Regions from separate parts of the Streptomyces sp. NPDC048353 genome, predicted to be linked through region 3. Evidence: riboswitches for the same ligand, from Rfam matches in the RefSeq annotation. Region 3 holds a riboswitch; each other region holds the start of a gene.
The links. A riboswitch is a leader RNA that binds a small molecule or an ion and turns the genes downstream of it on or off. The one in region 3 is predicted to bind cyclic di-AMP.
Positions count from the first base shown of each region.

Region 1 (4,268 bases), on a different contig from region 3:
TCGTGCTCGCCGCCGCCGACCGCGATCCGGCGCGGTTCGACGCGCCCGACACCCTCGATCTGTCCCGGCGCGACAACCAGCACCTGGGGTACGGCCACGGCATCCACTACTGCATCGGCGCCCCCCTCGCCCGGCTCGAAGGACAGATCGCCCTGGCCACCCTTCTGACCCGGCTGCCGGACCTCCGCCTCGCCGCCGACCCGGCGGATCTGCGGTGGCGCGGAGGTCTCATCATGCGTGGATTGCGCACGCTTCCGGTGGAGTTCACCCGTTCTGGCAGCTGACGGCCCATCAAGACTGTGACTTTTACGTGATCTCCGCTGCATCGACTTGTGACTGACGTTCGAATGCCGCTACGTTCACCGCAGTCTCAGCCGTCACGCGAAAGGCACCTCGCATGCGCTCCGGGAACGGACGTCACCGCAGACCCCGCCAGGCCCCCGCCATAGTCGTCGCCGCAGGCGTGACCGGATCGGCTCTCGCGCTGCCGTTGCTCGGCGCCGGGTCCGCCTCGGCCGCCGATGTCGCCACCTGGGACCGGGTGGCCGAGTGCGAATCGGGTGGCCTGTGGAGTGCCAACTTCGGCAACGGGCTCTACGGCGGACTCCAGTTCACCCAGGAGACCTGGGAGCGGCACGGCGGCCTGTCGTACGCGACCAGTGCGGACCTCGCCAGCCGGGCGCAGCAGATCACCGTGGCCGAGCGGGCGTTCGCCGCGGGCGGCACCGAGTGGGCCACCTGCGCCCCGATCGCCGGTCTGACCAACGACGGCACCGCCCCCGACGTCGACCCGGGGCCTCCGATCACGCCGGAGGAGCCCACCGGGCCGGCCGCGGAGTCGAACCGGACCGACGGCCTCCCGTCCGCGTCCGCCACCCCGGGGACCTCCCCGATCGCGCCCGTCACCCCCAGGGCGTCCGCGCCCGCCACGTCCGCGCCCGCCACCCCGGCGACGCCGGACGCCTCCACGGCCACCGGCGCGCCGGAGTCCGGGACCCCGTCCGAGCCGGTCGCCCCCGGCACCGGCAAGCACCGCGGCGGCGCCGCCCCCGAAGAGCCGGGCCAAACGGACACCACGCGCGAAAGCGGTACGGAAGCGAGCCGCGAGGGCGGCCGTCACGCCTCGCCGGGCGAGCCGGCCGAGGGCGCCGAGCCGACCGAGGGCGCGACCGGGACTGACGGGACGACAAAGGACGCCACCCCCGGGAAGCCTGTGGACAATACGGGCACTCCCGGCACTGCGGACGAATACACCGTCAAGCCGGGGGACAACCTCACCGAGATCGCCCAGCAGAACGAGCTGCCCGGCGGCTGGACCGCCCTCTATGACGCCAACCGTGGAACGGTGGGTGCCGACCCGGACCTCATCCTCCCTGGCCAGAGCCTCGACCTGACCCCCGAAACCGTCCCCGCGCAGGGGTAGTTAGGGGCTGTATGTCCGGTTCTGTGCAAGTGAGACAAGGGTCTCTTTGCCCCAACTGGCGTGTCACGTCCGCAAAGTTTGCTCCTGTCGCCTCTCACCTGCGTAAACGGCTTTTGGGCAGGGGCAAGGAGGGGTGATTTCTCCCCTATGGACCTCTTTGAACTTCACGGGGGTCTGTGTTTACGGTCGACACCGCTCGCCACCGCGGGCCTCGTCGACCGGGAACGCCGAATCCTGCCGTCGGTCGATGGGAACAGTCGTCGCGCAAGCGCCGTAGGCAGGAGCGGGGGACCCAAGGTAAGCGCCGGTCCCGGCCGTTGAGAGACGGCCGGAACACCGGCTTGGGGTGGAGCCGCGTGCTGGTCACGCGGCCGGACAACTCACTTGGTCCGAACCCGACAGCTCACCTCGCAGGCGTCGGTGAGGAGAACTCCATGCTGCTTTCGGGTAAGGGCAAGCACCGTCGCGCTTCCAAGGCCACCCGCGCCGTCGCGCTCGTCGGCGTCGCCGGTGTCGCCGTCGCCGCCCCGCTGATGACCGCGGGCTCCGCCTCCGCCGCCACGTCCTCCGAGTGGGACGCCGTCGCCCAGTGCGAGTCCGGCGGCAACTGGTCCATCAACACCGGCAACGGCTACTACGGCGGCCTGCAGTTCTCGGCCTCCACCTGGGCCGCCTACGGCGGCACCGCGTACGCCGCCTCCGCCGACCAGGCCTCCAAGTCGCAGCAGATCCAGGTCGCCGAGAAGGTCCTGGCCGGCCAGGGCAAGGGTGCCTGGCCGAGCTGCGGCGTGGGCCTCTCCGGCGCCTCGTACGACGGCGGCTCCGCCGAGCAGGCCGCCCCCGCGCCGGAGCGCAAGGCCGAGCAGCCGACGACCCGCAGCGAGAAGCGCACCGCGCCGAAGGCGGAGAAGAAGGCCGCGCCGAAGAAGACCGTCACCACCCCCACCGGCAAGAAGGTCGAGAAGGGTGACGGCGAGTACAAGGTCAAGGCCGACGACACCCTGAGCACCATCGCCGCCGCCCACGACGTCAAGGGCGGCTGGGCGAAGCTCTTCGAGCTCAACAAGGACATCGTCGACGACGCCGACCTGATCTACCCGGGCCAGCAGCTCCACCTGAAGTGAGCCCGGCGGCCCGTGCGCGTCCGGCGGCTCGCACGGGCCCCACGACCCTCCCGCGGTGACCACCCCGGTCCGCAGCGCCCTTCCCCCGAGCGCTGCGGGCCGGGGTTCCGCGCGTCCGGGCCCCACCCGTGGTTACCGCCGAGTAGATCTGAGGGCCTTTGGCCCCATATGCATGCCCCCGGGTCCTTTTTCGTCCCAGCGGGCGGGCGCCCGGCCGACGGGAGCCCCGGAGCCGGTTAGGCTCTTGCCGCAAGGCCAAAGAGACCCTGCGCCGCATGCTTCACATCTAGCTTCACATCCCAGAAGGAGATGCTCGTGCCGTCCATCGACGTCGTCGTAGCCCGGGAAATCCTGGACTCCCGAGGCAACCCCACGGTCGAGGTCGAGGTCGGCCTCGACGACGGCAGCACCGGCCGTGCTGCTGTTCCGTCCGGCGCCTCCACCGGTGCGTTCGAGGCCCTCGAGCTTCGCGACGGTGACCCGAACCGCTACCAGGGCAAGGGTGTCGAGAAGGCCGTCCTCGCCGTCATCGAGCAGATCGGCCCGGAGCTCGTCGGCTACGACGCCACCGAGCAGCGCCTGATCGACCAGGCGATGTTCGACCTGGACGCCACCCCGGACAAGTCCTCGCTCGGCGCCAACGCCATCCTCGGCGTCTCCCTCGCCGTCGCGCACGCCGCCTCCGAGGCGTCGGACCTGCCGCTCTTCCGCTACCTCGGCGGCCCGAACGCGCACCTGCTGCCCGTTCCGATGATGAACATCCTGAACGGCGGCTCGCACGCCGACTCCAACGTGGACATCCAGGAGTTCATGATCGCCCCGATCGGCGCGGAGTCCTTCTCCGAGGCGCTGCGCTGGGGCACGGAGGTCTACCACACCCTCAAGTCCGTCCTGAAGACCAAGGGCCTCTCCACCGGCCTGGGCGACGAGGGCGGCTTCGCCCCGAACCTGGACTCCAACCGCGCCGCGCTCGACCTCATCCTCGAGGCCATCAAGCAGGCCGGCTACGTCCCGGGCAAGGACATCGCGCTCGCGCTCGACTGCGCCGCCTCCGAGTTCTACAAGGACGGCTCGTACGAGTTCGAGGGCAAGTCCCGCTCGGCCGCCGAGATGACCGAGTACTACGAGGAGCTCGTCGCCTCCTACCCGCTGGTCTCCATCGAGGACCCGCTGTTCGAGGACGACTGGGCCGGCTGGAAGGTCATCACCGAGAAGCTCGGCGCCAAGGTGCAGCTCGTCGGCGACGACCTCTTCGTCACCAACCCGGAGCGCCTGGCCCGCGGCATCGAGGAGGCGTCCGCCAACGCCCTCCTGGTGAAGGTCAACCAGATCGGTTCGCTGACCGAGACCCTGGACGCCGTCGAGCTGGCCCAGCGCAACGGCTTCAAGTGCATGATGTCCCACCGCTCCGGCGAGACCGAGGACGTCACCATCGCCGACCTCGCCGTCGCCACCAACTGCGGCCAGATCAAGACCGGCGCCCCGGCCCGCTCCGAGCGCGTCGCCAAGTACAACCAGCTGCTGCGCATCGAGGAGATCCTCGACGACGCCGCGGTCTACGCCGGCCGCAGCGCGTTCCCCCGCTTCAAGGGCTGAACGACCTCCCGCAGGTAGCTTCCGTACGTCCCCGCACCCGGTCCCGTACCGTGTGCGGGGACGTACGCGCGTGAGGGAACGGACAGGGGAGGCGACACGACATGGCCGCGAAGAACCGGGACCGC
Region 1 is NZ_JBVJGU010000008.1:276,142-280,409, forward strand. It holds gene ACZ6RC_RS27390 (cytochrome P450 family protein) at 1-284, shown strand, start outside; gene ACZ6RC_RS27395 (transglycosylase family protein) at 464-1,423, shown strand; cyclic di-AMP (ydaO/yuaA leader) riboswitch at 1,683-1,855, shown strand; gene ACZ6RC_RS27400 (transglycosylase family protein) at 1,858-2,547, shown strand; gene eno (phosphopyruvate hydratase) at 2,857-4,143, shown strand; gene ACZ6RC_RS27410 (FtsB family cell division protein) at 4,245-4,268, shown strand, end outside.
Region 1: it holds a riboswitch for cyclic di-AMP, as region 3 does, so the genes downstream of both, ACZ6RC_RS27400 (transglycosylase family protein) here and ACZ6RC_RS30810 (M23 family metallopeptidase) in region 3, are expected to answer to the same signal.

Region 2 (4,268 bases), on a different contig from region 3:
CCAGCTGCGGGGGCTGCGCCGACGGCGCGGGCTCACCTTGGAAGTCGCGGCCCGGCGGGCCGGGCTCTCCCCGGCGCACCTCTCGCGCCTGGAGACCGGCCGGCGCCAGCCCTCGCTGCCGATGCTGCTCGCGCTGGCCCGTATCTACGGTACGACGGTCTCCGCGCTCCTCGGCGAGGTGCCCCCCGAGCGCGACCCGGTCATCCGCGCCGGCCGGTCCGAGCCGGTCGAGGCCGACGGCTGGATCTACCACCAGGCGGGCGGAGCCGGCCGCGCCCTGCAGGCGCTCCGCGTCCACGTGCCGTACGCCACCCGCTCCGACATCGTGCGCGTCCACCCCGGCGAGGAGTGGCTGCACGTGATCGACGGGCGGGTGCGGCTCTCCCTCGGCGGCGCCGTGCACGTCCTCGACCCGGGCGACAGCGCCCATTTCGACTCGCTCACGCCCCACCGCATCGGCGCCGCCACGCGCGGGGGCGCCGACCTGCTCTTCGTCCACACGCTGATGCAGAGCCCCGCGGCCGAGACCTGTCTCGGCGACACGACCGCCCGCCCGCGATGAGCCCCCGGAAGGGATCCGACATGTCCGACAAATCAACTGCGGTCACCGGCGAGGAGCGTGGGGGCGGCAAGTTCCCCAAGGGCCTGGTCCTGCGGCTCTTCGCCTATCTGGTGGCCGGGCACCTCTTCGCCGGCTTCCTCTACCTGCTGTTCCTGCTCGGCGGCCAGAACCAGTAGCGGACCAGGAGCGGGGCCGGGCCTCCGGGCCCGGCCCCGCTCGCTCGTCGCGCCGGTCCCGGCCGCTCAGACCTCGGTGGGCCCGGTCACCAGGCTCCGGCGCAGGCGCTCCCGTGTCTCCGGGGAGAGCCCGAGGCCCTGCGAGAGATACGCCTCGACCGTGCCCCAGGTCTGCTCCATCGTCTCGAAGGCCGCCCGGAGGTACTCCACCCGCGCGTCGAAGAGGGGGCTCAGCAGCTCCATCACCTCGGGCGCCATGGCGTCCGCCGAGGTGGAGCTGCGGCGGATCTTGTAGCGGCGGTGCGGGTCGTTCGACTTGACGTAGTCCGCCTCGATCGCCTCCCGCTCGACGCCCACCGCGAGCAGCGAGATCGCGATGGAGAGCCCCGCCCGGTCCTTCCCGGCGGCGCAGTGCATCAGCGCGGGAACGCTGTCGTCGGCCATCGCGTGCAGGACGCGGCTGTGCTCCGCCGTCCGCTCGACCACCATCTTCCGGTAGGAATCGGACATTCGGTCGGCCGCCTTGCCGTCGCCGAGCGCCTCGCGCAGCTGATCCAGTTCGCCGCCGCTGACCAGCTTCCAGAACTCCTTGCCGTCCGCCGGGTCGTTGAGCGGGATGTTCACGTTCCGCACGCCGGGCAGCTCGACGTCCGCGCCCTCCACCTTCCGGTCGGCCGCGTTGCGGAAGTCGAAGACGGTGTGCAGCCCCAGGCCGGCGAGGAAGGCCGCGTCGTCCTCGGTGGCATGGGCGAGGTGGCCGCTGCGGTAGAGGCGTCCGAACCGGACCGACCCGCCGTCCTCGGTCGGCAGGCCGCCCACGTCCCGGAAATTGCGGACCCCGGTCAGCTCGGGTTCGGTCGACGAGACCTGGGGCAGCTGCTGCGTCACGAGTGCTCCTGAAGGTTGGCGGACTTCGACGATACGAGATCGGTTCCAGGGGCAATCATTCCGGGTGGCGAGCCGGGCGCACACCCCTCGGACGGGAATGGGTGTTCTGTCCGAATTAGGGCCTTGGTGATAACGCGCCCTGATTGCAGGGGAGATGGGTTTCGACGCGTGAGCAGCGTCTCACAGGTGACGGACCGTGCCTGATCGTCTTCCGCAAACGCCCTGCGAGAAAAGGATGTCGAGAGTCCCGCATCCACGGAGGGTGACCGGAATTCCGGACGTAAATCGCTCCTCCGAATGGGCGGGGAAAAGAGCGGCTTGTTCACGCCGACCCCGCTCGTCTACGGTCACCGTCAATCCGGTCGGACCGCCGAATCCTGCCACCGTCCGGAATCCGCACCCACCCACGTACGGCAGGAGCGGGGGACCCAGGTAGTACGCCGATCCGGTCGATCCGGAACGGCTTGGGGTGAAGTCGCGAGCGATCGCGACCGGGCAACTCCAGCCCGAACCCGACAGCTCACCTCGTAGGCGACGGAGAGGAATTCGCCATGCCCGCGAAGGGTAAGCACCGCCGTCCCAAGGTCAACCCGATCACGCGCGGATTCGTCGCCGCCGGAACGGGCGGCGCCGTCGTCGCCCTGCCGCTCCTCGGCGCGACCGGAGCCCACGCCGCCGAGAAGTCCGCCCCGACCGTGACCCCCGAGCAGGCCGTCGCCGCCGTGGCCGCCGCTCCCGCGAAGGCGCCGGCCGCCCCCGCCGCCGCCAAGGCGAAGCCCACGACGTACTCCGTCGTGGCGGGCGACTACCTGTCCAAGATCGCCTCCGAGCACCACCTGGCCGGCGGCTGGAAGAAGCTCTACCAGGACAACCGCCAGGTCGTCGGCGAGAACCCCTCGCTGATCTTCCCCGGCATGAAGCTCAGCATCGGCGCGAAGTCGACGGCCGAGGCGCCCGCCCCGAAGGCCAAGGCCCCCAAGGCCGCGCCGAAGGCCGCCCCCAAGGCCGAGAAGTCCTCCGCCGACGCGTCCGAGACCCGCAGCTCCCGCAGCGCCGAGCGCACCGAGCCGGCGCCCGCCCAGGAGCAGCCCGCCCAGGCCGCGTCCTCCGGCTGGGTCGCCCCCGTCAGCGGCGGCATCTCCACCCAGTACCGCGCCTCGGGCTCCATGTGGTCCTCCGGCTACCACACCGGCGTCGACTTCATGGCCTCCTCCGGCACCTCCGTCAAGGCCGTCGGCGCGGGCACCGTCCACTCCGCCGGCTGGAGCGGTTCGTACGGCAACGAGGTCGTCATCCAGCACGCGGACGGCACCTACTCGCAGTACGCCCACCTCTCCTCCCTCTCCGTCTCCACCGGCCAGTCCGTCAGCGGCGGCGACGAGATCGGCCTGTCGGGCTCCACCGGCAACTCCAGCGGCCCGCACCTCCACTTCGAGATGCGCACCGGGCCGAGCTACGGCTCGGACATCGACCCGCTCGAGTACCTCCGCCAGAAGGGCGTCGGTATCTGACGCACCCCACCCGGAATCGCCTTCTCTCCGGGTGCGCACCGGGCCCGGCACCTTCGTGCCGGGCCCTTCGCGTATTCCGCCTTGGCGCAATCTTGACCGGTGGCATATCTCACCCTCCGTCAACCCCTCCTTACGGTCGCGTAGGTCACACCCGTAAAGGAAAGATGTGCTCCCGTGGCAGACGATTCGAGATCAAGAGACATGGACGTATTCGGGTCGTACGCGGCGATCGGAGACAGCTTCACCGAGGGCGTGGGAGACCCCGGCCCCGGCGGGAGCTTCCTCGGCTGGGCGGACCGTTTCGCGGTCCTCCTCGCCGACCGGCTGCCGGAGAACGACGCGTTCCGTTACGCCAATCTGGCCGTGCGCGGACGCCTCCTCGACCAGATCGTGGCGGAGCAGGTCCCGCGGGCGAAGCAGCTCGCCCCCGACCTGGTGACCTTCTGCGCGGGCGGCAACGACATCATCCGGCCCGGCAGCGACCCGGACGCCGTCGCCGAACGCTTCGAGCGCGCCGTCGCCGACCTCACCTCCGCCGTCGGCACGGTCATGGTGACCACCGGTTTCGACACCCGCGACGTACCCGTGCTGCGCCATCTGCGCGGCAAGATCGCCACCTACACCGCCCACGTCCGGTCCATCGCCGACCGCTACGGCTGCCCGGTCCTGGACCTGTGGTCGCTCAAGTCCGTCCAGGACAGGCGGGCTTGGGACGGTGACCGGCTGCACCTCTCGCCCGAGGGACACACCCGCGTCGCGCTCCGCGCCGCCCAGGTCCTCGGCATCGAGGTACCGGCCGACCCGGACCAGCCGTGGCCGCCCCTGCCCCCGCGCGGCGCGCTCGACCTGCGCCGCGACGACATCCTGTGGGCCAGGGAGTACCTCGTGCCGTGGATCGGCCGCCGGCTGCGGGGCGAGAGCTCGGGCGACCACGTGGCGGCCAAGCGGCCCGACCTCATGCCCCTCTAGGACCGCCCGGCGGCGCCGCCGGGATCCGCTCCAGGACCCCGCCCGCGAACACGTCGTACAGCGGCAGCGACTCCAGATGGACGTAGCCGATGTGGCAGTCGCAGACGGAGAGCGGGCAGGCGCGCGGGCGCAGGGCGGCGCGGTAGGAACCGTCGTAGAGAC
Region 2 is NZ_JBVJGU010000003.1:480,926-485,193, reverse strand. It holds gene ACZ6RC_RS12465 (helix-turn-helix domain-containing protein) at 1-562, shown strand, start outside; gene ACZ6RC_RS12460 (DUF6126 family protein) at 583-738, shown strand; gene ACZ6RC_RS12455 (tyrosine-protein phosphatase) at 805-1,626, opposite strand; cyclic di-AMP (ydaO/yuaA leader) riboswitch at 2,018-2,175, shown strand; gene ACZ6RC_RS12450 (M23 family metallopeptidase) at 2,178-3,137, shown strand; gene ACZ6RC_RS12445 (SGNH/GDSL hydrolase family protein) at 3,339-4,106, shown strand; gene ACZ6RC_RS12440 (STM4011 family radical SAM protein) at 4,093-4,268, opposite strand, start outside.
Region 2: it holds a riboswitch for cyclic di-AMP, as region 3 does, so the genes downstream of both, ACZ6RC_RS12450 (M23 family metallopeptidase) here and ACZ6RC_RS30810 (M23 family metallopeptidase) in region 3, are expected to answer to the same signal.

Region 3 (4,268 bases):
TGGCCGACCTGGACGCGGCCACCCTGGAGGACGCCCGCAGCTTCTTCCGTACGTACTACGCGCCGAACAACGCGGTGCTGTCGGTCGTCGGCGACATCGACCCGGAGCAGACCCTCGCCTGGATCGAGAAGTACTTCGGCTCCATCCCGTCCCACGACGGCAAGCGTCCGCCGCGCGACGGCACGCTGTCCGAGACTATCGGCGAGCAGCTGCGCGAGGTCGTGGAGGAGGAGGTCCCGGCGCGCGCGCTGATGGCCGCCTACCGCCTCCCGCACGACGGCACGCGCGAGTGCGACGCCGCCGACCTGGCCCTGACCGTCCTCGGCGGCGGCGAGTCCTCCCGGCTCCACAACCGGCTGGTCCGCCGCGACCGCACGGCCGTCGCGGCCGGCTTCGGCCTGCTGCGCCTGGCCGGTGCTCCCTCGCTGGGCTGGCTGGACGTGAAGACCTCCGGCGGTGTGGAGGTCCCCGAGATCGAGGCCGCCGTCGACGAGGAGCTGGCCCGTTTCGCCTCCGAGGGCCCCACGCCCGAGGAGATGGAGCGTGCCCAGGCGCAGTTGGAGCGGGAGTGGCTCGACCGGCTCGGCACGGTCGCCGGCCGCGCCGACGAACTGTGCCGCTTCGCGGTGCTGTTCGGCGACCCGCAGCTCGCCCTGACCGCCGTCAACCGCGTCCTGGACGTCACCGCGGACGAGGTGCGGGCCGTCGCCGCGGCCCGGCTGCGTCCCGACAACCGCGCGGTGCTCGTCTACGAACCGGTGACCGCCGAGCAGAGCGACAGCGACAGCGAGAACGACGAGGAAGAGGGAGCGGACCAGTGAGCGACGCTGCCGCGTCTTTGACGAGCATGGACTTCCACCCGCAGCCGCAGCCGGGCACGGCCCGCCCCTGGGCCTTCCCGGCTCCGGAGCGGGGGGCCCTGGACAACGGCCTGACGGTGCTGCGCTGCCACCGTCCGGGCCAGCAGGTGGTGGCCGTCGAGATCTTCCTCGAAGCCCCCCTGGAGGCCGAGCCGGAGGGTCTGGACGGCGTCGCCACGATCATGTCGCGGGCCCTGTCCGAAGGCACCGACAAGCACTCGGCCGAGGAGTTCGCGGCGGAGCTGGAGCGTTGCGGGGCCACCCTCGACGCCCACGCGGACCATCCGGGCGTACGGGTCTCCCTCGAGGTTCCCGTCTCGCGGCTGCCCAAGGCGCTCGGCCTGCTCGCCGAGGCCCTGATCGCCCCGGCCTTCGTCGACACCGAGATCGAGCGGCTGGTGCGCAACCGGCTCGACGAGATCCCGCACGAGACGGCCAACCCGGCCCGCAGGGCGGCCAAGCAGCTCTCCAAGGAGCTGTTCCCGGCCGGTTCGCGCATGTCCCGGCCGCGCCAGGGCACCGAGGAGACCGTCGCCGCGATCGACGCCACGGCCGTCCGCGCCTTCTTCACGGCGCACGTCCGGCCCGCCACGGCCACCGCCGTGGTCGTGGGCGACCTGACCGACGTCGACCTGGACAAGGTCCTCGCCGAGACGCTCGGCGCGTGGACCGGCGACACCGCCGAGCCGCGCCCCGTCCCGCCGATCACGGCCGACGACACCGGCCGCGTGGTCATCGTCAACCGCCCCGGGGCGGTCCAGACGCAGCTGCTGATCGGCAGGGTCGGCGCCGACCGGCACGACCGGGTCTGGCCGGCCCAGGTCCTCGGCACGTACTGCCTCGGGGGCACCCTCACCTCCCGCCTGGACCGCGTCCTGCGCGAGGAGAAGGGCTACACCTACGGCGTGCGGTCCTTCGGCCAGGTGCTGCGCTCCGACGGCGCGGGCAACGGCGCCGCGATGCTCGCCATCAGCGGTTCGGTCGACACCCCCAACACCGGTCCGGCACTTGACGACCTGTGGAAGGTGCTGCGCACCCTCGCCGCCGAGGGGCTGACCGACGCGGAGCGCGACGTGGCGGTGCAGAACCTGGTGGGCGTGGCGCCGTTGAAGTACGAGACCGCCGCCTCCGTCGCCGGGACGCTCGCCGACCAGGTCGAGCAGCACCTTCCGGACGATTTCCAGGCGCAGTTGTACGCGCGCCTGGCCGAGACGGGCACGGTGGAGGCGACGGCGGCGGTCGTCAACGCCTTCCCGGTGGACCGTCTGGTGACCGTGCTCGTCGGCGACGCGGCGCAGATCGAGGAGCCCGTGCGGGCGCTCGGCATCGGCGAAGTCACCGTCGTCACCGGCTGATCGAGCACCGGGAGGCCGACCGGCGGAGCGCGCTCCGGACGAGAACCGGGCACGGGCCGACCGGCCGAACGAGGGCTGAACGGAGCGGAACGCGCGCTCCGGCGAGGACCCCGACGTCACCATACGTCGGGGTCCTCGCCCATATTGATCGTTTGTCCGTATTGAGGGAGAGGATGCCTGTCTGACCTGTGGCATGTCTTACAAACCGGCGAGTCCGTTTGCCGATTGAAAGACGGTCCGCTTAGCGTCAATCCGGCTGTTCGCCAGTTGCACCCGCCACACCCGTGGCATCGGACAGTCATCGCCGAGTCCCCGTCAGGCGCGAGCCTGGGGAGCCGGGGACCCATGAAGTCCCTGGGGTGAATCGGACGCCTTCGCACCCGTGCGGAGGGGCCCGTAGGAGACCTTCCTGCTCCGAACCCGTCAGCTAACCCGGTAGGCGAGAAGGAAGGAAAGGATCAGCCACTACATGGCGTTCACCCGTGCCACCGGGAAGCATCGTGGTCCGAGCCGTCTGGCGCGCCGCAGCGCGGGCATCGCCGGCGTCGCCACCATCGCCACCACCGGGGTCATCGGAACCCTCGCTTCCCCGGCGCTCGCCGCCGACACGGACACCCGCGCGCTCGAGGACACCGGCATGAACATGGCCGTCGTCTCCGAGTCGCTGGCGGACCGGATCGACGTCCAGGCCGCCGAGCAGGAGCGGGAAGCCGTCGAGGCGATAGCCAAGGCCAAGGCCGAGGCCCGCGCGAAGGCGGAGGCGAAGCGCAAGGCCGAGGCCCGCGCAAAGGAGATCCGCGAGGCCAAGGAGCGCGCCGCCCGGGAGGCCGAGCGCAAGCGCCTGAACTCCTTCCAGCTCCCCGTGGCCGGCTCGTACGTCAGCACCGGCTACCAGACCGGCGGCTCCCTCTGGTCCTCCGGCAGCCACTCGGGCGTCGACTTCCACGCCTCCTACGGCAGCGAGGTCGTCTCCGTCGGCGCCGGCACCGTGGTCGAGGCCGGCTGGGGCGGCGCGTACGGCAACAACATCGTCATCCGGATGAACGACGGTACGTACACCCAGTACGGTCACCTCTCGGCCATCAGTGTCTCGGTCGGCGAGACCGTGACCCCCGGCGACCGCATCGGCATCTCCGGCTCGACCGGCAACTCCACGGGCCCGCACCTGCACTTCGAGGCCCGCACGAGCGCCGAGTACGGCTCCGACATCAACCCCGTCGCGTACCTGCGCGCCCGCGGTGTGAACGTCTGACCCGACCGCGTCCGAACGCACGGGCCGCCCCACGGCCCGGTCGAAAAAGCCCCGGCTCGTACCGAGCCGGGGCTTTTTCTCGGCCAAAAGACATCCATGAATCCCCGGTAGCCATCGGAAATACCGCCCCGCTGCAATAGAGTCACCGAAGAGTCGACGAACAGACGTCCATCGGATGGTTTTCGCGCGGAAAAGGCGGAGGTCGAACATGCGCATCCCCGCGCATTCGGTATGCACGGCGATTCGGGACGACATCGTCTCCGGTGTCTTCGCGTGCGGAAGCCGGCTGACGGAGGAGCAGCTGGCACGCCGGTACGGAGTCTCCCGCGTCCCGGTCCGCGAGGCGCTGCGCACCCTGGAGTCGGAGGGCTTCGTGGTCACCCGCCGGCACGCGGGCGCCCATGTCGCCGAGCCCACCGAGCAGGAGGCGGCGGACCTCCTGGACATGCGGGCGCTCCTGGAGCCGCTGGGGGCCGCCCGCGCCGCCCAGCGCCGCACGGAGGCCCACCTCAAAGTGCTGCGGGGCCTGGTCAGGCTGGGGCAGGAGCGGGCCAGGCGCGGCCAGGGCGAAGACCTGCGCTCCCTGGACGGCTGGTTCCACGAGACCCTCGCGCAGGCCTCCGGCAGCCCGGCGCTCACCGCGCTGCTCACCCAGCTGCGGCACAAGATCGCCTGGATGTACGCGATCGAGCCGGCCGCGCAGCCGGTCGAGGCCTGGGCCGAGCACGGAGCGATCGTCGACGCGGTGGCCCGCGGCGACGCCGAGCGGGCCCGCGCCCTGACCGCCCTGCACGCCGAACG
Region 3 is NZ_JBVJGU010000011.1:95,537-99,804, reverse strand. It holds gene ACZ6RC_RS30820 (M16 family metallopeptidase) at 1-821, shown strand, start outside; gene ACZ6RC_RS30815 (M16 family metallopeptidase) at 848-2,215, shown strand; cyclic di-AMP (ydaO/yuaA leader) riboswitch at 2,508-2,671, shown strand; gene ACZ6RC_RS30810 (M23 family metallopeptidase) at 2,685-3,467, shown strand; gene ACZ6RC_RS30805 (GntR family transcriptional regulator) at 3,676-4,268, shown strand, end outside.